3 regions of the Streptosporangium sp. NPDC049248 genome follow, and region 1 is predicted to be linked to each of the others. Evidence: riboswitches for the same ligand, from Rfam matches in the RefSeq annotation. Region 1 holds a riboswitch; each other region holds the start of a gene.
What was found. A riboswitch is a leader RNA that binds a small molecule or an ion and turns the genes downstream of it on or off. The one in region 1 is predicted to bind cyclic di-AMP.
Positions count from the first base shown of each region.

Region 2: linked by a shared signal. The riboswitch ahead of AB0K21_RS33205 (hypothetical protein) and the one ahead of AB0K21_RS31800 (C40 family peptidase) in region 1 are both predicted to bind cyclic di-AMP.
Region 3: linked by a shared signal. The riboswitch ahead of AB0K21_RS08655 (hypothetical protein) and the one ahead of AB0K21_RS31800 (C40 family peptidase) in region 1 are both predicted to bind cyclic di-AMP.

Region 1 is NZ_JBFAQY010000022.1:136,576-144,143, reverse strand. It holds gene AB0K21_RS31825 (metallophosphoesterase) at 1-325, opposite strand, end outside; gene AB0K21_RS31820 (AMP-dependent synthetase/ligase) at 524-2,317, shown strand; gene AB0K21_RS31815 (glycosyltransferase family 4 protein) at 2,318-3,442, opposite strand; gene AB0K21_RS31810 (M48 family metallopeptidase) at 3,439-4,716, opposite strand; gene AB0K21_RS31805 (hypothetical protein) at 4,927-5,766, opposite strand; gene AB0K21_RS31800 (C40 family peptidase) at 5,959-6,501, opposite strand; cyclic di-AMP (ydaO/yuaA leader) riboswitch at 6,584-6,743, opposite strand; gene AB0K21_RS31795 (class I SAM-dependent methyltransferase) at 7,086-7,568, opposite strand, start outside.
Region 2 is NZ_JBFAQY010000024.1:122,130-129,697, reverse strand. It holds gene AB0K21_RS33230 (choice-of-anchor I family protein) at 22-1,566, opposite strand; gene AB0K21_RS33225 (TIGR03086 family metal-binding protein) at 1,755-2,336, shown strand; gene AB0K21_RS33220 (metal-dependent phosphohydrolase) at 2,712-3,308, shown strand; gene AB0K21_RS33215 (DeoR/GlpR family DNA-binding transcription regulator) at 3,395-4,195, shown strand; gene galT (galactose-1-phosphate uridylyltransferase) at 4,192-5,271, shown strand; cyclic di-AMP (ydaO/yuaA leader) riboswitch at 5,344-5,480, shown strand; gene AB0K21_RS33205 (hypothetical protein) at 5,535-6,458, shown strand; gene AB0K21_RS33200 (VWA domain-containing protein) at 6,504-7,559, opposite strand; gene AB0K21_RS33195 (VWA domain-containing protein) at 7,560-7,568, opposite strand, start outside.
Region 3 is NZ_JBFAQY010000003.1:430,876-438,443, forward strand. It holds gene AB0K21_RS08635 (hypothetical protein) at 1-153, shown strand, start outside; gene AB0K21_RS08640 (DUF6493 family protein) at 384-3,458, shown strand; gene AB0K21_RS08645 (sugar kinase) at 3,482-4,426, opposite strand; gene AB0K21_RS08650 (DUF4253 domain-containing protein) at 4,886-5,632, shown strand; cyclic di-AMP (ydaO/yuaA leader) riboswitch at 5,976-6,126, shown strand; gene AB0K21_RS08655 (hypothetical protein) at 6,358-7,326, shown strand; gene AB0K21_RS08660 (hypothetical protein) at 7,454-7,568, opposite strand, start outside.

The DNA.
Region 1 (7,568 bases):
AGGCGGGGGTCGGCATCGCGGCGAAGATCTCACCGTACTGCCGCCTGACGGAGCGCTCGATGTGCTCGCGCGGGCCACCCTCCAGCGACGCCCAGAGCGCCGAGGACATCGCCCGCGCCTCCTCGAACCGCTTGGCCGTCCGCAGCGCGATGAACTCCGCCGCCCGCTCCGCCCCGAAGAGCTCGGCGAAGATGCCCTGGGAGTGGTCGTCGTAGTCGACGAACAGGATCAGGTCCCCCAGGCAGATCAGGGCGTCGGCGCCCTCTCCCGCGCGGGCCAGCGCGTCAGCTCTCCCGTGTACATCGCTGACGACATGAACCCGCATGCCGGACATCCTAACCACCCGCAAATACCGGCATAAGTAACAAACCTCACACGACGGCGCGGCCAACCACTCCAGACGAGAGCAGTTGGTACGGTGAAATTCCCGTTGATAACGCCTGGGTGACGAATTTACTCATGCGTAACTTATCGCGATAGCTTCCAGGCAGCCCATCGATCCGTGCGTCTCCAGGAGTGATCCGTGCGTGAGTACAGCGTCCCCGTGCTGGTGGATGTCCCCGCCTCCGCCAACCTGACCGACACGGTGTTCCGGCGCGCCGAAGAGGAGCCGGGCGCCGTCGCCCTGCGCCGCAAGGTCGGCGACGACTGGGCCGCCGTCACCGCCCGCGAGTTCCGCGACCAGGTCGCGGAAGTGGCCAAGGGCCTGATCGCGGCCGGCGTCGAACCCGGCGACCGGGTGGCGCTGATGTCGCGCACCCGCTACGAGTGGACCGTGATCGACTACGCGATCTGGGCCGCGGGCGCGGTCAGCGTGCCGATCTACGAGTCCTCCTCGGCCGACCAGGTCTCCTGGATCATCTCCGACAGCGGCGCGAAGGCCGTCTTCGTCGAGCTGGACTCGAACGAGGAGACGGTCCGCGAGGGCATCTCGGAGCTGCCCGGCCTCAAGGACGTCTGGCGCATCGAGGGCGGTGCCCTGGACGAGCTGACCGCGCTCGGCGCCGAGGTCGGCGACGACACGCTCGCCGAGCGCAGGGCCGGCCGCGGCATCGCCGACCTGGCCACCATCGTCTACACCTCGGGCACCACCGGCCGGCCCAAGGGCTGCCGGCTGACCCATGACAACCTGCTGTTCACCGCCAGGAACGTCGCGCACGGCCCGCTGGAGCGCCTCTTCACCGTGGACGACAGGGCGGCCCTGCTCTTCCTGCCGCTCGCGCACGTCTTCGCCCGCATCATCGAGATTGTGCTGATCGAGACGGGCACGGTCCTCGCGCACACTCCCAACATGAAGAACGTCGGCCCCGACCTGCAGGCCTTCAAGCCCACGTTCCTGCTGGGCGTGCCCCGCGTGTTCGAGAAGGTCTACAACGCCGCCGAGCAGAAGGCCACCGCCGACGGCAAGGGGAAGATCTTCCACGCCGCGGCGGAGACCGCCATCGCCTGGAGCAGGGCGGAGTCCACCGGCGGCGCGGGGCTGGGCCTGAGGCTGAAGCACGCCCTGTTCGACAGGCTCGTCTACGGCAAGCTGCGCGCCGCGACCGGCGGCAGGCTGACGGCGGCCGTGTCCGGCGGCTCCGCCCTGGGCGAGCGGCTCGGCCACTTCTTCCGCGGCGTGGGCATCGAGGTGCTTGAGGGCTGGGGCCTGACCGAGACCTCGGCGCCCTCCTCGGTCAACCTGCCGGGGGCCAACAAGATCGGCACCGTCGGCAAGCCGTTCCCCGGCGTCACCATCGGCATCGGCGAGCACGGCGAGGTGCTCGTCAAGGGCCGCCACGTCTTCGAGGGCTACTGGAACAACGACGAGGCCACCGCCGTGGCGATCGACAAGGACGGCTGGTTCCACACCGGCGACGTCGGCGAGCTGGACGGGGACGGCTACCTGCGCATCACCGGCCGCCAGAAGGAGATCCTCGTCACCGCCGCGGGCAAGAACGTCGCCCCGGCCCCGATGGAGGACCACATCCGCGCCCACCCGCTGATCAGCCAGGCGATGGTGGTCGGCGACGACAGGCCGTTCGTCGCGGCCCTCATCACGCTCGACACCGAGGCCCTGGAGCAGTGGAAGGCCGCCAACGGCAGGACGGACGCGGACCTCGCCGCCCTCAGCTCCGACCCGGCCATCGTCGCCGAGGTGCAGAAGGCCGTGGACAACGCCAACAAGTTCGTCTCCAGGGCCGAGCAGATCAAGAAGTTCACGGTGCTCGACGTCGACATCAGCGAGGAGAGCGGGCACCTCACCCCGACCCTCAAGGTCAAGCGCGCCGTCGTGATGCGCGACTTCGCCAAGCAGGTCGAGTCCCTCTACGGCTAGTCAGGGGGTCTCCACGGACTCCAGAACGCGGGCGAAGCGGGAGGCGGCGAGATCCCAGCTCCACTCGCGCGCGACCCACTCGCGCCCGCGTTCACCCATGGCACGCGCCCCGGCCCGGTCCTTGAGCAGGTCGACCAGGGCCGCCGTGACCTCGTCCGGGCGGGTGCCGTCGACGACCAGGCCGGTCTGCCCGCGTAGCACGGCGTCGGGGGCACCGCCCGAGGAGCCCGCCACCACGGGCAGTCCGCTGGCGGACGCCTCCAGATAGACGATGCCGAGCCCCTCCACGTCGATACCGCCCAGGCGGGTACGGCACGGCATGGCGAACACGTCTCCCGCTGCCAGATAGCCGGGCAGCGCGGCCTCCGGCACGGGGCCGGTGATCTGGACCGAGCCGTTCATCGGCCTGGCCAGCCGTTCCAGGGTCCTGCGGTACGGGCCACCGCCGACGATCAGGAGCATCGCGTCGGGAACGTCCCGCAGCACACCGGGCCAGGCCCGCAGCAGCGTGTCCTGGCCCTTGCGCGGCACCAGCCTGGACAGGCAGAGCACCACCGGCCGCTCTCCCAGTCCGAGCGCCGCGCGCACCCGCTCTCTCCCGGCCCCGGGCGCGAACACCTCGGTGTCGACGCCGGGCGCGAGCCGCACCAGCTTGTCCCCGGGTATCACCCTGACCAGCCGCCGCCGGGTGTACTCCCCCAGGTAGGTGACCACGTCGGCGTGCGCGCCGATTCTGGCGAGCACCCGGCGGCCGACCGGGAGCGCCGTCCAGCCCGCCTCGTGGCCGTGGGTGACCATGACGACGCGGCGGACCCCGGCCTCGCGCATCCTGGGCGCGAGCAGCCCGAGCGGCGCCGCCGCCCCGAAGACCACGGTCTCGCACCCGAACTCGGCGACCAGTGCGGCCGCCCGGCGGGCGACGGCGGGGGTGGGCAGCATCAACGAGGTGGGGTGCCGCACCACGGGGTAGGGCTGCCGCAGGTCGAAGTCCTCGCTGTCGGGCCATCGGGGGGCGTAGACGACGACGGAGCCGGGCGGGCGGCGGGCGATGAGACCGTACACGAAGGACTGGATCCCCCCGGCGCGAGGCGGGAAGTCGTTCGTGACCACCAGCGTGCGCCTCATGGCTCGGAGAGACCGTTCAGCCGGGCCCAGGAGCGCGCCAGCGCGATGCGCTGCGGCGCGGTGGGATGCGAGGCGTAGAGCACGTACTCCACGAGGTCGGGCGACAGATCCGAGATGTTGGTGACCGCCAGCCGTTTCTGCATGGCGGCGAACGTCGCCGGATCCCTGGTCAGGTCCAGCGCGTGGACGTCCGCACGGGCCTCGATGTGCCGGCTCACCAGGTTCTGCGCCGGTCCTGACAGCACCGCGGCCAGGCTGAGCAACCCCATGACCAAACCCACCGCCCTCGGGTCACCGATGGAGGAGATCCCCGCGCGACGCCGCACGACCCCCGCCGAGGTCACCACGTAGAGCAGGCACGCCCCGAACGCCGCGCCCAGGGCTCCGACGAGCGTACCGGAGAGCACGTCGCCCGCCTTGGCGTGACCGAGCTCGTGCGCGACCACCAGCTCGACCTCGTCGGCGGGCGCCCGGAGCAGCGTGTCGTAGACGACGATCCTGCGGGTCGCGCCGAATCCGGAGACGTAGGCGTTGAGCGCGGTGGTCCGCCGGGAGGCGTCGGCGACGAGCACGTCCTCCACCGGCACGCCGTCCCTGGCGGCCATGGCGAGCAGGTCGTCGCGGAGTCGTCCGGCCTCCATCGGCCTGAAGTCGTTGAAGATCGGCTCGATGAGCACCGGGTAGGCGAAGGAGGCCGCCACCGTCAGTGCGAACGCGCCGGCCGCCGCCGGGATCCACCAGCGCCGGTAGCGCCGCGCCAGCGCGACCACCGCCAGAACCATGATCGCGGTCAGCGCGGTGCCGACGCCCAGGCTCTTGATCCGGTCGACGGTCCAGGTCGGCCAGGTCTGGGTGGACAACCCGAAGTCGCGCAGGTAGGTCTCCGACCACATCCCCAGCGGCCAGCGCAGCATCGCGACGGCCACCGAAAACACCAGCACGCCGAGCAGCACCCGCAGCCACCACGGCCCCCGCAGCCGGCCGACGAGCCGGGCGCCCAGCGGGGTGCCCACCAGCACCCCCGCCACCACCAGCGTCAGGCCGAGGGAGAGGTAACCCGGTACGCTGACCAGTCTGTCGAACGCCTCGGACCTGGCGATCTGCTCGGCCGTGAAGTCGCGGCCCGGATCGGGGACGACCGCCGGGGTTCCCGCGGGCAGCGCCCGCCAGGGCGTGGCGACCGCCACGACCGCCAGGGTGACCACCCCCAGCGCGGCCAGCGCCCACCCCGCCGACCGCACACCCGAGGGCGCGTCCGTCGTGCTCAGCGTCATCAAACACCTCCAGCGTGGAGCCCGAACCCTGGGCCCCGTCCTTTGGATCCTCCGCCTGCCGCGGTCGGCCGGACGGCGCCTCGCCGTGTCGTCACCGGTCACCGCGGCACGCCGCGGCTCCCTCCCGCGCCCTGCGAGGCACCCGCCGACCGCTCCTCGCCACGGCGAGATCCGCCAGGTGGGGCCTGGACCGGGAAGGACACAAGGATGTCAGGCGAGTTCCTCTCCGAGATAGTCACGCCACGCCACGGTGAGTTGGGCGGGCGACAGGCCGAGCGTGTCGGTGACATCGCCACCGTAGAGCCTCACCAGGGCCTTCTCACCGAAGCGCTCCGCGATGAACCGGCAGGCGAGCCAGGCCTCCTCGTACGCCTGTGCGAGCCGCGGAGCGCCGGGGGCGAAGTCGGCGGGGCCCGGGAGACGGGCGGGCAGGACTCCGGCGCGCACCTCGGCGGCCAGCTCGGCGGCGGCCGTCCGTACCGGGATTCCGGCATCGCGGTAGCCGACGTAGTCGGCGAAGCCCTCCGACAGCCACATCGGCACCCGGCCGCCGCGGGTCGCGCCGGTGGCCACGTGCACCAGCTCGTGCGTGATCACCACGTCCCTGCCGGTCATGGTGAGCCTCGCGTAGCCCGAAGGCAGGACGATCACCCGGTCCGCGGTCGCCATCGCGGCCAGGCCCCGGGTGCTCTCCGCTCCGGCGAGTGCCGCGGCCTCGGCATCGGTGGCGGGGAACAGGATCACCGCTCGGACCGGCCCCCAGATCGCCGCGACCGCGCGACGGGCCCGGTCGGCCCTGGCGGCCAGGTCCCGCAGGACGGCGGGCGCGAGGTCGTGGCCGATCACGAGGGAGTACTCACCCCGGACGACGACGGCGGCGCCGGGCCACAGGTCTCGAAGGCCGACGGGGAGTTCTCCGGCGCGCTGGAGAGGATCGTGAGGAAGCGGGCCGGCTCCGGCCAGGAGAGGTCCCGTCCCGGCCGACGGGCCCACGCTCATCAGCGCCAGCATCCCGGCGAGCACGGTGCGGCGCCCCTTCGGGACGGACATAACGAGTCGATGTTATCGGAATGCCGGCCGGTGCTCCGGCCTCCGGGCCAGGGGCCGTCGATCGACCGGCATCGCGACGCTCCTTGCCGGAGGCGCGGATCCGCCCGGGCGGCACGCTCGCGGCCCCTACCGGAAACGGAGCGGCCCCGCCCCTCCACATGTGAGGAACGGGGCCGGCGCCCCTTGCCCGGGTCAGGCTCCGGGCCGGACCGCTCCGGCGAAGGAGGACCTGTAGTACCCCTCCAGCTTCACGATCCGGACCGTCTTGCCGCTGCTCGGCGAGTGGACCATCCTGCCCTTGCCGACATACATGCCGACGTGGCCCTTTCCACTGAAGAACATCAGGTCACCGGGGCGCAGGTGGCTCCACGAGACCTTCTTCCTGATCGCCCGGTACTGGCTGTGCGTGATCCGGGGGATGGACACGCCCGCCTTGCGCCAGGCGTATTTGACGAGCCCCGAGCAGTCGAACGCGCCGGGACCGGAGGCACCCCACCGGTACGGATCGCCGATCTGCTTCTTGGCCGTCGAAACGGCCTTGCGGGCCCGAACCTTCTGCAGGGCCGCCCTGCTCATCTTGGTCTTGACCTTGGTACCGGCCTTGGCCTTGTGCGCAGCCCGATCGGTCTGCTCGGAGACTCCGGCCGCGGTGTTGACCAGGATCTCAGGGGTGCTGTCCGTCGTCGCTCCGGCCGCCGTCGACCCCAGGGTGACCGCTCCGGCTGAGGCGGTCAAGGTGAGGGCGACACCGCCGAGGGAAAGGCGGAAAAGGCGCGATAGACGGGTGTTACACGGGGTGGTAGACAGGATTTCTCCTTGGTGCTTCCACTGATGCCTACCGGGTTAGCTGACGGGTTCGGGCTGGGAAGATGCCCTACGGCGCAAATGCGCTGATTCACCCCTGGCCACGTTGTCTCGGGCCTTTTGGGTCCCCGGTTCCATGCCTCCTGGCTGCGTGGATTCGGCGGGCCGCCGCGATGAGGTCCGCCCCCGGCGGGGGAGCGGCGGCCGGTTGGATTTCTATAGGGACACCGGCCCGAAGACCGACATTCACCGCGACGGCATGGCTTGCACGTCGCGAGGCCAGAAGTTACCCCGATCTCCAACTTTCGGCAAAGCATTCGCCAAACAAGAAGATCGACAAGCGTTCGTGATCTTCCCGTTACCCCTGCTTAATGGCCATTTATGCTATTGAGATATGACCCTCGTCACACCTCTGGAATCACACCCGACAAATCACGATTTCTGTAATGTTCATCACATTTACCATCATTCACGGTTGAAGCCGTGAGGGGCCCTCCCCCGCCGCCGAGCACGCGTCAGCGCCGGACGCACGTGTAGGCGCCGTAGATCGATTCCCTGAAGTCCGCCTGGACGATCTCGAACCCGGCTGCGTCGAGCATCGGTTCGAGAAGCCATCGGAAGGTGCTGTACTCGGTGCGCAGATGCTCGGCGTAGTCCTCGCGGGTGTAGCCCAGCGCGGGATCGTCGGCCGCGCCGTCGAGCCAGCGGCCGAGCACGGCGCCGGCCTCGGCCGGCCGGAAATCGAAGATCAGGTCGCGCAGGCGCAGGACGCCCCCGGGCCGTACGATCCGCGCGATGCGGTCGAGCGCGACCGCCTTCCAGAAGTCGGGGAGCTGATGAAGGGCGTGACGGGTGTAGACCGCGTCCGCGGGTGGCCCCGCGTGCTCGTAGGAGAGAAAACCCGCCCGCACGCACTCGATGTTGGCCAGGCCGTCCTCGGCGGCCCGGACGGTCAGGAAGTCGTGCATCGCCGGGGAGACGTCAACCGCCACCACCCG
Region 2 (7,568 bases), on a different contig from region 1:
GTGTCCTCGCGGCCGCGCGGCTCAGCGAACCTCGTAGATCGCGGTGGTACCGCTGATCTCGTTGCCCACCACCAGGAGCGCGTGCCGGGTCGGGCTGTCGGAGGCGGGGATGAACAGCACACCCTCGGGTCCCACGTCCCCGGCGGTGCCGTCCGCGACCGAGCCGGCGAGGTCGCGGGTGTTGACGTATCCGGCCAGGCTCGGCGCCCGGGGGTCGTCGATGTCGTAGGCGACGACCCCGCCGACCCGCTCCAGCCCGGCGAAGGCGTAGGTGCGGCCGCGCACCTCGCCGACCGTGACCCCCTCGGGTTCGGGGCCCTTGTTGTCGCTGCGGCTGTCGAAGGAGTCGTTCGCCTCGTTGTCGGCGTTGAACGCCTCGGGCAGTTCCTTGGCGACGAGCCGCTCCAGCTCGTCGCCGGAGTCCCAGACGAGCTCTCCGGAGGCGGACCTGATCGAGATCGAACGGGCGCCGAACGCGTGCAGCTCGGTGTAGGCGCCGTTCGCGTCCCTGGGCGAGTCGACGGCCACGTTCAGCCGGCCGAGCTCGCCGTCCTTCTTGAGGTTCTCCGCGTCGGGCATCGCGAGGTTCAGCGACTTCACCCTGACCTCGTCGGCGTGGCAGCCCCAGTCACGCCCGTCGCCCTCGTTCGCGGTGACCAGGTAGGTGCGTCCGCGGTCGCGGAAGTGCGCGATCCCGTCGGGCTGGTAGAGGCCCCTCACCGGCCTGGGCCTGATGTCGATCCTCCCGTCCCTGTCCGAGGCGTCGAAACCGCTCTTCGACCAGTCCTTCAGGCCCAGCGGGACGACGTCGCGGACCTCCACCCGCTTCAGGTCGACGATCGCGAGCGCGTTGTTCTCCTGGAGGGTGACGTAGGCGGTGTCACCGTCGACGGTGACGTACTCGGGTTCCAGGTCCTGGGCGGCGGTGGCCCCGGGACCGGTGATCCGCACCCCATCGCCCCGCAGCCGCTCGGCGTCGAACCTCTGGAACCCCGCGGTCCGCACCGTCCAGCGCTTCAGATCGACGACGCTCACCGAGCCCTCGGGGTCGACCTTCTCCCCTTCGCAGTAGGAGGACGGCTCGCCCTCGTTGGCCACGACCACCCGGTGCCCGTCGGGGGTGAAGGTCACCATGTCGGGCAGCGCGCCGACGGTCACCTGCCTGAGCCTCTTCCCGCTCCGGGCGTCGAAGAAGGCGACGGTGCCCGGGTCGGTCTTGACCGCGGCCTGCTGGGCGACGGCGACCAGACCGTCGCGTACCGCGACGCTGTTGGCCCCGGGGGTGGCCAGGGTGGCGACCTTGCGAGGCTTGCGCGGGTCGCGGATGTCGAGCACGTCAACGGTGCCGGCCTGCGCGTTCACGACGAACACCCGGCGGGTCTTGGCGTCGTACGCGGTGATCTCCGAGGCACCGGCGGCGACGGTGCCGGTGGCGTGGCGGCCGAGGAAGGTCAGTTCGACGCCTCGGGGGCCGGATTCGGCGGCGGCCGGGGTCCCGGCCGCGGGCAGCAGGATCAGGCCGGTGGCCGCGGCGACGGCCGCTCGGGTGAAGGTCGTGGTGCGCATAGAAGAGATCCTCACGCCATGTCGTGACTCTTCCCTGACGCCGAGATGACCGGGAGATGAAGCGGTCCGGTCGGATGCGCCGCCGGACGTGCCGGTCATGTCCGTTGACGCGATGACTACTGGCGGGCCAGGGGTTACGGTCAAGATGAGGGCCGGGAGAGAACCCGGGAGGGTATCGGGAGGGCATGATGACCATCGACGTACCCGAGGCTTACCGTCGCGCGCTGGACGACTTCGGCGCTCTCGTCCACCGCATCGGCCCCGACCAGTGGGAGAATCCGACACCGTGCGTCGACTGGGACGTGCGCTCCCTCGTCAACCACGTGGTCGGCGAGAACCTGTGGGCTCCCGAGCTGCTGGCCGGACGGACCCACGCGGAGATCGGCGACGTCTTCGAGGGCGACCTGCTCGGCGACGACCCCATCAAGGCGTTCGACACCTCGGCCGTGCCCGCCGTCCAGGCGGCGATCGATCACCGGGTCCTCGACCGCGTCGTCCACCTGCCCTTCGGCGACGTGCCCGGCCGGGAGTACATCACCGAACTGTTCGCCGACGCCCTCATCCACACCTGGGACCTGGCCCGCGCCATCGGTGCCGACGAGCGGCTCGACCCGGAGTTGGTCACCGCCTGCGCCACCTGGTTCGCCGACGCGGGCTTCGGTTACCGGCAGGCCGCCGTCGGGGAGCATCAGGCCGGAGAGCACCGGAAGGTGCCCTCCGAGACCGACGCGCAGGCCCGGCTGCTGGCCTCCTGGGGCCGCCGCGCGTGACCGCCCGTCTCCGTGTGCTCGGCCTCTGTGGTCGGTACGGCTAGCGAGCGGTCGGCCGTTTGCCGTGGTTGGCCTTGTTCTTCTTACGGGCCTTGCCCTTACGTGATCTTCTGGCCATGCCGACCACCCCTTCCCTGAGGTCCTTCCAGGTCCCGCGAGCGCAGGCCTCCGTGGTTCCGGACCCGTACGGGACTCGATGTCACCGGTTCAGACCTTCACGTTCCTCCTGCGACGCCCGGCGCGCAAGGCCCGAACCGCGATCCACCCCGCTCCGGTGAGTGCGTTGCCCCAACCTTGACGATCAGCGCCTCCCGCGGGTGCGTCCGCATCGAACCCGAGGACCCTTCTTTCCGGCCAGGTCCTAGGCTCGCCCTCATGCGCGAGAAGCTGATGGCCCGCTGGCGGTCCCTGGCCGGTCCCGAGGCCGAACCCCTGGGCCGTGAACTGATCACCCGGTACGACGAGCCGCACCGCAGGTATCACACCGTCACCCACCTGGAGGCCGTGCTCACCCACATCGACACCCTGGCCTCTCATGCCGAGCACCCGGACCTGGTACGGCTGGCGGCCTGGTTCCACGACGCCGTCTACGACCCACGGCGCGGCGACAACGAGGAGCGGAGCGCCATCCTGGCCGAGCGCGCGCTGCCGGAGACGGGGCTCTCCCCCGAGGCGGTGGCCACGGTCGCCCGGCTGGTCAGGCTGACCGTCACGCACGCCCCCGCACCGGGCGACGCGGACGGGGCCGTGCTGTCCGACGCGGACCTGGCGATCCTGGGCGCGGTGCCGGAGGTCTACACCGCCTACGCGGCCGCCGTGCGCGAGGAGTACGCCTTCGTGCCCGACGACGCTTTCAGGTCCGGCAGGGCCGCGGTGCTGCGCTCGCTGCTCGACCTTCCGGCGATCTTCCACATCGCCGATCTGGAGGAGGCGGCACGGGCGAACATCATGGCGGAGCTTGAGCGGCTGTGAGCGGGCGACCACCACAATTCAACAGTATTTCCCGATACTCGCCGTGGTATTTTGGTGGAATCTGGTGAATTAAAGGGAGTGAGTCAATGCTCGCCCAGCAGCGGCAGCAGGCGATCCTGGAGAGGGTGCGGAGCAGGGGCGGGGTCAGGGTCGCCGATCTCGTCCGGGAGCTCGGCGTGTCCGACATGACGATCCGGCGCGACCTTGAGGTGCTCTCCGAGCGCGGGCTGGTGGAGAAGGTCCACGGTGGCGCCACCGCCGCCGGGTCCGGCTCGACCGAGGAACCGGGCTTCGCCGCCAAGTCGGCGCGCCAGCAGGCGGAGAAGGAGACGATCGCCCGGCGGGCCGCCCGGCTCGTCCGGCCCGCCACCGCCATCGCACTCTCCGCGGGAACCACGACCTGGACGCTCGCCCACCATGTGACCGACGTGCCCGAGCTGACCGTGATCACCAACTCGATCCGGATCGCCGACGTCTTCCACCGCTCCCCCAGGGCCGACCGCACGGTCGTGCTCACCGGCGGGGTCCGCACCCCCTCCGACGCGCTGGTCGGCCCGGTCGCGGTCACGGCGATCCGGGGGCTCCACGTCGACACCCTCTTCCTCGGCGTGCACGGGATGAGCGCCAGAGCCGGGTTCACCACACCCAACCTGCTGGAGGCCGAGACCAACCGCGAACTGGTCGCCTCCGCGCACCGCCTGGTGGTGCTCGCCGACCACACCAAGTGGGGCACGGTCGGCATCAGCACGATCGCCGAGCTGGCCCAGGCCCACGTCGTGGTCACCGACTCCGGCCTGACGGGGGAGGCCCGCGAGGAGCTCGCCGCCTCGGTGGGAGAGCTGATCATCACAGAACCGCAGCAGGAGAGCGAGAGCGTCGGCCGATGAAGCGTACGATCACCCACCTGGCCGACGGCCGGGAGCTGTTCTACTTCGACCACCGCGACGACGCCGACCGCGGGGCGGTCGACAGGCGCGACCTGCCGCCCCGCCCCACCGCCTCCGAGCTGCGCTACGACCCGCTGACCGAGGAGTGGATCGCGGTGGCCGGACACCGCCAGGGCCGCACCTTCCTGCCTCCGGCCAGCGAGTGCCCGCTCTGCCCCTCCACCTCCGGCAACCTCACCGAGATCCCCTCCGCCGCCTACGACGTGGCGGTCTTCGAGAACAGGTTCCCCTCGTTCTCCACCCGTCTGGGGGACTATCAGCAGGTCGGCGGGTTGAGTGAGGTCCGCCCCGGGATCGGCCGCTGTGAGGTGGTCTGCTTCACCGCCGAGCACGACTCCTCGTTCGCGATGCTCCCCCCCGAGCAGGTGGAGCTGGTCATGGAGGCCTGGATCGACCGTACGGCGGAGTTGTCGGCGATGCCGGGCGTGGAGCAGGTGTTCTGTTTCGAGAACCGGGGAGCCGAGATCGGCATCACCCTGCTCCACCCGCACGGCCAGATCTACGCGTACCCCTACGTGACCCCGCGCACCAGGCTGACCCTCGGGGCGGCCGGGCGCCACCGGGAGCGGACCGGCGGCAACCTGTTCGCCGACGTGCTCGCCGCGGAGCGGGAGGCCGGGACCCGGGTGGTGGCCTCGAACGAGCACTGGACGGCGTTCGTCCCGGCCGCGGCCCGCTGGCCGGTGGAGGTTCACCTCTACCCCCACCGGCAGGTCCCCGATCTGGTCGGGCTGGAGCCCGCGGAGCGCGCGGCGTTCGGACCGCTCTACACCGACGTGCTCCGCCGCCTCGACGGACTGTTCGGCGTGCCGATGCCCTACATCGCGGCCTGGCACCAGGCGCCGGTCAACACCGGTCGCGACCTGTCGTACGCGCACATGGAGCTGTTCAGCATCCGCCGCGCGCCGAACAAGCTGAAATATCTCGCCGGCTCCGAGTCGGCCATGGGCGCCTTCGTGAACGACGTGCTACCCGAGGAGGCAGCACACCTTCTGCGCTCTGTTGTCACGAACTGATCACCAATTGGTCTCGTCTTGAAGTCGCGTGACCCTGTGTTTACCACTACTATCCTTCCCACATCGGCTGCAACAGCCGATATGCCTAATCCCAGGCGCATCGCCCGGGAGCCGGGGAACCACCGCACCTGGGGTGAAACCACTTCGGTGGAAGGGCGTTCTCCAGCCCGAACCCGTCAGCTAACCCGGTAGGCGGAAGGAGAGGAGAGTTCGTGGCGGCCCCGTCCCCCACGTTCCGTCGGCATGCGGCTCTGGCCCTTTGTTTGAGCCTGATCGCCACGTTCACCCTCGGCGCCCCCACCGCGGGAAGCGCGGAGCCCAAGCCGACCGAGGCCAAGCTCCGCGCCGAGCTGGCCAAACTCGGCAAGAAGGTCGACTCGCTGATCGAAGCCTACGCGGCCAAGCGCGAGTCCCTCAAGAAGGCGCAGAAGGCCGAGGCCGTCGCCAAGCAGAACCTGGCCAGGGCCGAGGACCTCTACGCCAGGGCGGAAAAACAGGTCGACTCCATAGTCCAGCTCCGTTACCAGAGCAGCACCGGCGGCCTGCCCGCGCTGCTGTTCGCCGACGACATGGGGGGAGCCGCGGTGATGGAGCAGCTCACCGCCCAGCAGAGCGCCCACCTGCAGGGTTTCGCCGAGAGCCTCGAACGCAGGAAGAGGGCGACCGAGACGGCCGCCAAGCTCACCGACGACATCGGTAAGGAGGCCAGAGAGATGCAGACCCAACGCGACGAGGTCGAAGACGTGATCAAGGACATCAAGAACAAGCTCGACCAGCTCGCCCCCGTCGGCTCCGGCCGCCGCGCCGATGGCAGCTGGGCCCCGCAACTCCCCACCGGCGCCGACAACATCACCGATCGGACCCGGATCATGCGTGAGGCCGTCAAGAGACGCTTCGACCTCCCGTACTCGGTCGGTTGCTACCGGTCCGCGAACGACGGCGGCGAGCACCCCCTCGGCCGCGCCTGCGACTTCATGATGAGCACCGGCGGCACGATGCCCTCGGCCGCCAATCTCCGGCTCGGCGACGAGATCGCCGCCTGGGCCATCAAGAACAAGGCCAAGCTCGGGGTGAAGTACGTGATCTGGCGCCAGCGCATCAACCACGGCTCCGGCTGGAGAACCATGTCCAACCGCGGCGGCATCACCGCCAACCACTACGACCACCCGCACATCTCGATGTACTAGCGCCGTCCCCGCGGGGACCGCTGAGGCGTTGCGGCCACAGGTACGTCAGCGGGTCGGTGTCCGGGGGCGATTCCACCAGAGGGAGAGGGACAGGGCCGCGGTGATGAGGGCGGCGCCGCCGGCGGCGAAGGCGGGGGCCGTGTCGACCTGTTGCCGGATGACGGTGAAGCTGCCGGGGAGGGCGTCGAGGGCGCTCTGGAGCTGGTCGGCGTTCTCAGCGCGGTGGTAGGAGCCGCCGGTGCTCTGGGCTATCCGCTTGAGTGCGGGCTCGTCGATGACACGGGGGTTGCGGCCCCTGTCGAATCCGCCGCGACCGCCGAAGCCGCCGCCCCAGCCGCCGAATCCGCGGCCGTCGAACTGTGAGTTGTCACAGACCATCGGGGCCGGGTTCGTGGTGCCGAAGCCGATGGTGAAGACACGGACGCGGCGCAGAGCCGCCTCCTGGGCGGCGAGCTGCGGGTCGACGCCCTGGGTGTTGGCGCCGTCGGTGAGCACGACGATCGCGGCACCGGCGTAGCCTGACCCGCCGCCGGGGTTCGCCCCGGTGGAGGCGACCGACGGGTCGACCTCCGCGATCGCGTCGATCGAGGTGAGCACGGCCTGCCCGATCGCGGTGCCCCGGGACACGGTGAGGCCGTCCAGCGCCTCGATCAGCGAGTCGGTGTCGTCGGTGGGCGGGACGAGCAGACCCGCGGTGCCCGCGAAGGTGACCAGGCCGATGCGCGGCCCGCCCCGCTGCGACTCGATGAACTCGGCGGCGGCTTTCCTCGCGGCGGTGATGCGGTTGGGGTCGACGTCCGTGGAGCACATGGAGCCGGAGGTGTCGAAGGCGAGCAGGATCGTCGCCGACGTCTGTGGCACCGGGACCGACGCCTGTGGTCGCGCGGCCCCGACCGCGAGCAGCGCGAGTCCGGCTACGAACAGTGCCGCGGGGATCTTCCGCGTCCAGCGCGTACGGCCGGGCAGGGCGCTGCGTACAAGCGCGATCGAGGTGACGCGCACAGCGGCCCGCCGGCGGCGGCGCCGCGCCCACTCGCGGATCGCGAAGATCAGCGGGATGACCAGGATGGACAGCAGTGCCCACGGCCACGAGAACGACATTCAGATCAC
Region 3 (7,568 bases), on a different contig from region 1:
GCCGAGAACTACGCGGTCTCGCCGTGGTCCGCACCGCTGGTCGTGGGGGAGGAGTTCGTGCTGATGGACGCGGTCTTCCCACGCTCCGGAGAGGTGTGCCGCGTGGTGCTGGAGCTGGCCCGGCGGCATCCTCTGGTGCTGTTCGAACCGTAGGCCCGGCGTGATCGACTTCCGGGAGGCGGGCGACGGGTGACCGGGGTACCCCCTCCGCCCAGGGCGTGTCCGCCTCCGGGGGGAGACGGTGTCCGCCCAGCGGTTGATCTTCTGCTCGCCGGGGCTCCAACGGCCCGTTACTGTCCGGGCCGCTGCCTAGTGTCCCTCATGGCGAAGGCGCCGCACGTTTGCGTCCGGGCGATCCGGACCGGTTCTCGGGAGATGCCGTCATGACCGTGTGGGAAGAAGTCCGCGACCTCATCGGCACCGGTGATGCCTTCAAGGTCGCGGCCAGGGTCGCCGACCTCGACGACGCCGGGCGGAGGGAGGTGGCCCGGGAACTACCGGGTCACATCCAGGAGGCCCGCAGGGAGGTGGAACGGCGGCTGAGTGAGCGCGGGGAGGAGTACGACCGGATCCGCCTGGCCCGGGGGGAGGCGTACAAGCGGTTCGCCCGCGAACGCGGGGTGCCCGAGCATGAGATCCACCGGCGGTGGGCGGAGACCCTCGGCTGGGGCGGCGACATGGAGGGCACCTGGGAGGGGCCCAAGAACAATCGGGAGTACTACAGAGCGTTTCCGCCCCCGTTCGATGGCGATGCCTGGATCGACCCGATGCGGGTCGCGGGGGCGGGCACGCTCCCCGGTGCGGCGGCCGTGGTCGCCTGGCTCAACCGGCGCGACTTCGAACGCCGCCATCGCTCCGCCGACCTCGTCGAGCCGGTGCTCCAGGCGGTCGCCACCCGCCCTGCCGAGTGGCAGGCCGATCTCGCCGTACGGCTCGCGCTCCGGGTGCGTGTCCGGCGCGGAGGCTGGGAGGGCGATCCCCGCGACCGGAACCTGCCGCTCACCCTGGCACTGCTGGGCCGCACCGGCGCCACGCCGCCCGAGCACGACCCGCTCGTGCTCGCCTGGGTCGGCACACCGCCGACCGCGGAGCGGCTGCGCGAGGACCCGCTGCTCGACGTGCTGCTGCCCAGGCTCTTCCAGGCGCAGGGGGTGGGCCGCGCGCTGCGCGAGGAGCGGGCCGACCCGCTCGCGGCCGAGTCGTGGCTGGGCGCGCTGCGCACCCTGGCCGCCGAGGGAAGGGTGAGCCGGGAGGCGTTGCTGAAGGGCTGCGTGGGCCGGTTCCTGCGCGGGGGCGGCGCGACCGACCTGCGGTTCTTCGCCCGCCTGCACGAGCTGCTCGAACCGTCTCCCGCCGAGGTGGCCTCCCGCGCCGGTGACTACCTGCGGCTGCTGCCGACGGCGCCGGGGCCGGTGGCCGAACTGTCGTTCAGGCACCTGCGTCACCTGGACTCCCTCTCCGGGGACAACGCGGCCGGCCTCGACCCCGACGACGTGAGCGAGGCCCTGTCCGGCCTGCTGTTCCGCGCGGAGAGCGGGCTGGTCAAGGCCGGGCTGGCCTGGCTGGACCGGCTCCTCCAGCGGGAGCCGGAACGGGCCGACGAACTGTCGCCGGCTCTGGCGTTGGCGCTCGGCCACGAGGCGCCCGCCGTCCAGGAGCGGGCCGTGCGCCTGCTGGTCGGGCACGCGGCGGCCTTCGGCCCGCTCGGTGCCGAGACCGTACGGGACGCCTCCGGGCAGCTTCCGGCCGGCCTGTCCAACAGGTTGGTCGCGGTCTTCGGCGGAGATCTCCAGGAGGAACCCGAGCCCGAGCCGGAGCCGGAGGAGCCCTTCGTCCCCGCCGAGATCCCCGAACCGCCGCCCGCCACGGTGTTCCCGGTGCCGCGGACGCCCCGGCAGGTGGCCGCCCTGTTCGGGAAGAAGGACTGGGCCGAGGCCGAGGGATTCCTCGGAGGGTTCGTCCGCCTCGCCGCCGGAGATCCCACTGGGCTCCGGGACGCGCTGGCGGCACGTTCCGAGAGGCCGCCGACGCAAGGCGACTGGACGAGTCCCGAGTGCTGGGGCGCCGCGATCGTGGCGGAGTTCGTCGATCCCGGCGCGGAGCTCCCGGAGCCCGGGGCCGGGGCCGGCCTCCCCACCGACCTGCGGCCGGAGTCGCCGTCGGAGTCACTGTCAGAGTCACTGTCGGAGTCACTGTGGGCGAGGCTTCCCGGCCGGGATGAGGTCTGCGCGCCGGAGTGGCTCGTGCTGCGCCGCCACGCGGAGATCCTCGACGCTCTCAAGGAGGGCGTCCTGCCGCCGCTGCTGCTGGCCACGCCCACCCTCTCCACCGGCCACCTCGACCCGGTGGAGCTGGTCGCCAGGATCGAGGAACTGGAGCGGACGGGTGTGGAACCGCTTCCGGCCGATCTGGCGCAGGCGCTGCTCCGGCTGCCCAGGGAGGCCGATCCCGTCGCGGTGACGCGGGCCGCCGCGCTGACCTCGGCGGCCGGGCGCGAGGCCGCCCGCTGGCTGGCGGGGAACGGGTTGCCCGATCCGGTGGTGACCGTCCGCCGGTTCTGCTCTCCCAGTGCGAAGCCGGACTGGGGGCTCGAGGAGGATCCGGCCGGGCACTGGCTCGACGAGCGCGAGCCGCAGGGGGCTCTTGAAGCATGGCAGACCCTGGCGGTGGCCTCCATCACGCCGAGCGACAGCACGGTGACCGGCAGCACGATGACCGACAGCGCGCCGAGTGACATCACCCCGAGCGACCGCGCGGACGAGGAGGCGGGAACGTCGGCCGGTGAGCGGACGGTCCGTGCCGCGGCGTCGCTGATCGCCGGACTCCTGGTCTCGCCGCCCCGGTTCCTGGAGGAGGGACGCGGCCATCACGGCAGGTTGATCGGCTGGTGGCCGGGGGTCATGCCGTCCCACCGCGAGGTGATCGCCGCGCACATGGTCCCGCTCAGGTTCCGCAGCGACTGGACCGGTGGCCTCGTCGACGGGCCGCGGCTCACCGACCTCGCGTGCGCGCGGGGACCGGTCGGGCAGGCGACCGCCCTGCTGCTGGTGGAACGGCTCGCCCTGAGCATGTCGGTGTACCGGCGCCGGGCCGTGCAGTACCTCCTGGCCACCGGTGACCTGCCCGCCACCCGGATGGGCACGGAGTTCGGGGAGCGGATACGCCGGGCCTGGCTCTCGATCTTCAGGTTCCGGACGATCATGGAGGACGCGGTCTGCGTGGGCACCCACCGCGAGGCGTGGGCCATGATCGCCGCCGCCCTGCCCGGTCTGCTGGCCGTCTCGGGCGGGCGGCCCTCCAAGGAACTGGTCGGTTTCCTGGCCTTCGCCCGGCGGGTGGCCCGGCGGGCGAAGGCGACCGGCGAGATCCCCGAGGTCACGGCGGTCGCCGGGCGCAAGGGTTCCACCCAGGTCATCCGCGAGTGCCGCGCCCTGCGCGACCTGCTCTCCGCGCAGTGACAGCCGGACGGCGTCGTTCTCGATCAGCGGCTGACCCCGTCGGACGGGCGGAGCAGGTCGAGGTCGGCACGGCGGGGGAGGCTCTCCCAGTCGCCGTCGGCGGTCACCGCGAAGGCCCCGGCGGCCGAGGCGGTGGCGAGGCGCCGCTCGGAGGTGGCCCCGGCGAGGGTCTCGGCGATCCAGCCGGCGGCGAAGGCGTCCCCGGCGCCCACCGGGTCGAGCTCGGCGACCCGGTGGGGCTCCGCGTGCCGTACGGTGCCGTCGGAGAGCTCGATCGCGCCGAGGGCGCCGCGTTTGATGAGGACGTGGCGCGGGCCGAGGTCCGACAGGGTGCGGGCCAGGGCGAGCGGGTCGTCGCCCTCGACGATCAACCTGGCCTCGGCCTCGGTGGCGAACAGGACGTCCACGGCGGCGACGGTCTCGCGCAGCGCGGCGGACGCCTCGGCGGGTGTCCACAGGGCACGGCGGTAGTTGATGTCCATCGACACGGTCGCGCCCGCGTCGCGGGCCTCGGCGATCGCGGCCCGCACCGCCTCGGCGGCCGACGCCGACAGCGCGAGGGTGATGCCGGTGACGTGCAGCACGCGTGCCGAGCGGATCAGCGAGACGTCCAGGTCGGCGGGGCGGAGCCGGGACCCGGCGCTCGCCGAGCGGTAGTAGCGCACGTCGACCACCTCGGACGTACGCCTGCTCTTGATCATCAGGCCGGTGGGCGCCTCGGGGTCGACCAGCATCCCCCGCACGTCGACGCCCTCGCCGGCCAGCGTCGAGCGGAGCAGTTCCCCGAACTCGTCGGCGCCCACCCTGCCGATCCAGGCCGCGCGCCCGCCGAGGCGGCAGACGCCGATGGCCACGTTGGACTCCGCGCCACCCACGCCGAGCCCGAAGTCGCGGGCGTGCCTGAGCGGGCCGGTGCGCCGCGCGCTGAACAGCGCCATGCTCTCGCCGAGCGTTACCAGGTCGGTCATCGGAAAACGTCTCCTCGGTAGGTCGGTGGGCGGGCCGTGCCCGGCTCGACCGATCAGCGGGTGGAGGCCCGGTCGACCGGCGTGTCCCCATAGTGGTGATCAACGGCAAAATAGGCGAGTACGGTCCCCGATGGCCACTGTGCGGCACGACGTTCGCGGAGCGGAAAAGGAGAGAGACCGGCCGGGTCCGGTTTCCCGGGCCGTCGTGTGGCGCGACGTGCGCGGAGTGAAGAAGGGGTGAGACCCGCCAGGCTCCGTTCTCTCCCGTACCGATAATTTTTGCCTGGACCAGGGCAGAACTGTCCCTCGGGATGGTTGACAGGCCAAAATTGGTCCGTGGTCAGGATCGGATCGGTAGGAATGAGCGATTGCGAGGGTGGGAGGCTTCCGCCAGTTCTGGGCCAGTTGTTCGCTGACGGGGCCGACGGGAGCAGCGGGGGAGAGGGCCGGAGGCTCTCGGTGGACCTGCCACCGGGTGACGTGGTGTGGCCCGACCCCGGTTACGCTCAGCTCTCCTTTCGTCGCCGTCCGGCGTTCTGGCTCAGCGAGGTGGCGGTCTCCGGCGAGTACTGGGCACGGCTGCGGGCGCAGCACGAGCACTCCGGCCTGTGGCCGGTGCTGCTGGAGGACTCGGTGCAGCCCTGGTCGGCCGGTCAGATCGCCCCGGACACCGCCGTCGAGATCGACAACTACCACGCGGCCGCCTTCATGGCCGAGGTCTGGTCCGACTGGATCGCCAAGGCGCACGTCGACCAGCTCGAAATCCTCGACCCCTTCGGAGTCGAATGTCCTGGTCCGGCCCCGGCGGGAAGGCTCGCCGCCGATCCCGGCGTGGTCGCCGACTGGTACGCCGGCCTGGTGGCCGAGCGCCGGACCCCGCTCGGGCTCGTCGCGGTCGAGCGCGGGGCCGACGCCCTCGCCGTGATGGGCTGGCAGGGCGCCCTGAACCACAACGAGTGGATGGTCCCGCTCGCGGCGGTGGTGCGGAGCTGGGAGGACAGGTTCGGGGTGCGGCTGGTCGGGATGGGGTTCAACACCCTCGACCTCAGCGTCGCCGCGCCCCCGACGACCTCGGAGCACGCCCTGCACGTCGCCGCGGAGCACTGGACGTTCTGCCCGGACAGCATCATCCAGGGCGCGGGGACCCTCGTCGACTACGCCGAGCAGATCAAGGGCAGGAACGCCTGGTCGTTCTGGTGGGACTGAGCTCGCCCCCGGAGGCGCGGCTTCCGGCGATGCGCGTCTTTGGCGGTGGTCCACTGTCTCTCCGGGCGTGAAAGGGCTTCGAGTGCGGACGACCCTCGGGCGACCGGGCTCCCCGCGGGGGCGGAAAGGTCTCGGATGCGGGGCTCCGGGGGCGAAACCCGGGATCGGCAAGACGTTCTCGCTGGTAGGGCGGCTGTTGGTGGGACGGGGTCTCCAGTGGGGCTTTCTTGAAGCTTGCAGGTAGATCTTCTGGGGTTTTCATGGCATTTGCTTTGCTTTGTCCGATTTCGGCGGGTAGTGTCCACGGATATCGGTTGGCGACCTGCCCTTCACAAGAGGGAGCGGCCGGCCGACGTCGAATCCCATCGGCCCCCAGGGGCCAGGGAACCGGGGAACCACTTTCCTGGGGTGAATCCGCTGCGAACGTGCGGCGGTAGGGCAACTCCACCGCCCGAACCCGTCAGCTAACCCGGTAGACGAGCTGGAGAGGAGATCCCCCTCATGGATCACCGCGTCACCACGTCGGTGCCCGCCCTGCCCGTGCCGACCACCTGAACCTCGTCCTTTCCTTCGCCGCGCCTGATCGCGGCGTCTGGACCGTGCTCCGCGTGACGACCCGCTGATCTCGCCACGCCACTTTTCCGAAGAGCGCGTCCCCGCCAGTGCACCTCTTGCCGTGTGTCGCAGCTGGTTGTCCCGTTCCCTCGCGAAAGAGCCCATTCTTCATGCGTCTTCCTTTCGGCCTGCCCGAGAACGGCCTGCCCAAGAGCCTCCCGTACAAGAACCGCCTCGCCACCGCCGCCCTCGTCGGTGCCGGCCTGCTCGTCTCCGGCGGCGTCGTCTCCGCGCTGCCCGCCTCCCCCGCGGCCGCCGCCCCCGCCTCCGTCGCCTCCCCCGGAGCGGACACCGAGCCGGTCGCCAACGGGGTCGTGCTCCTCCAGGGCTCGACCAGGGCCTCCTACTTCTGGGACGACTCCTCGGGCAGGGCCGGCGACACCGGTCTGCCGGCCAGTGGCAAGCCGATGCAGAAGGGCATGATCGCCAGCCCGAGCTGGCCCCTGTTCACCGAGGGCTACGTCGTCTACAAGGGCAAGAAGGCCAAGTTCTTCGTCGGTGACCGCGGTCCCGGCGTGCCCTCCAATTCGGGCGTCATGATCGACCTCGACGCCAAGACCTTCGCCGACCTGACCGGCGGCCGGTTCAACCCCGCCACGCTCGGCGTGGACGGCAACGGCGGCATGGGCCACATCGACGTCAAGTACGTGGTCACCAAGTGGGGGGACGGCGTGGGCAAGAAGAACCACCCCGTGGCGTTCTCCACCGGTGCCTGGCGTTACCGGGACGCGAACCCGGCGAAGCCCCCGCAGACGGCCCTGGTCAAGGCCGAGCAGTCCAAGAAGTCCGTGAAGACCCAGCAGGCGATCCAGACGTTCGCCAAGCCCAAGATCATGTCCGAGCCCCTCACCGCGCCCGAGGCGATCATCGCCGCCAAGCCGCTCGCCCTGTCCGGCGCCGCCGGGGCCGCCGAGCAGGAGGTCCGGGACCTGGGCGCCACCGCCCCGGTGGCGGCCGAGACCTCGACCGGTCCCTCCACGGCCGCCTCCCTGGCCCTGGCGGGAGTGCTCGCCGCGGGCGGCGGCACCTACCTGGTCGCCGGCCGTCTCCGCCGCAGGGCGGTCGCTGAGGAGAGTTGAGGTCCGGCGCGATCTCCGGCCCACCCCGCACCGACGCGATCGATGAGCTCACCGTCCCGGTGACGTCCGGGCGGTGAGCTCCTGTCGAGGCCCGTGCCCTTCCGCAAGGGCACGGGCCTCGGCAGGATCAGATCTCGAGTTTCTCCTCGATGCCGCGCAGGATGTGCCGCGCGAGCGCGAGGTTGGCCCGGTTCCGGTCGAGGGCCATGTAGATGAACAGGCCTTTGCCGCTCCGGCCGGAG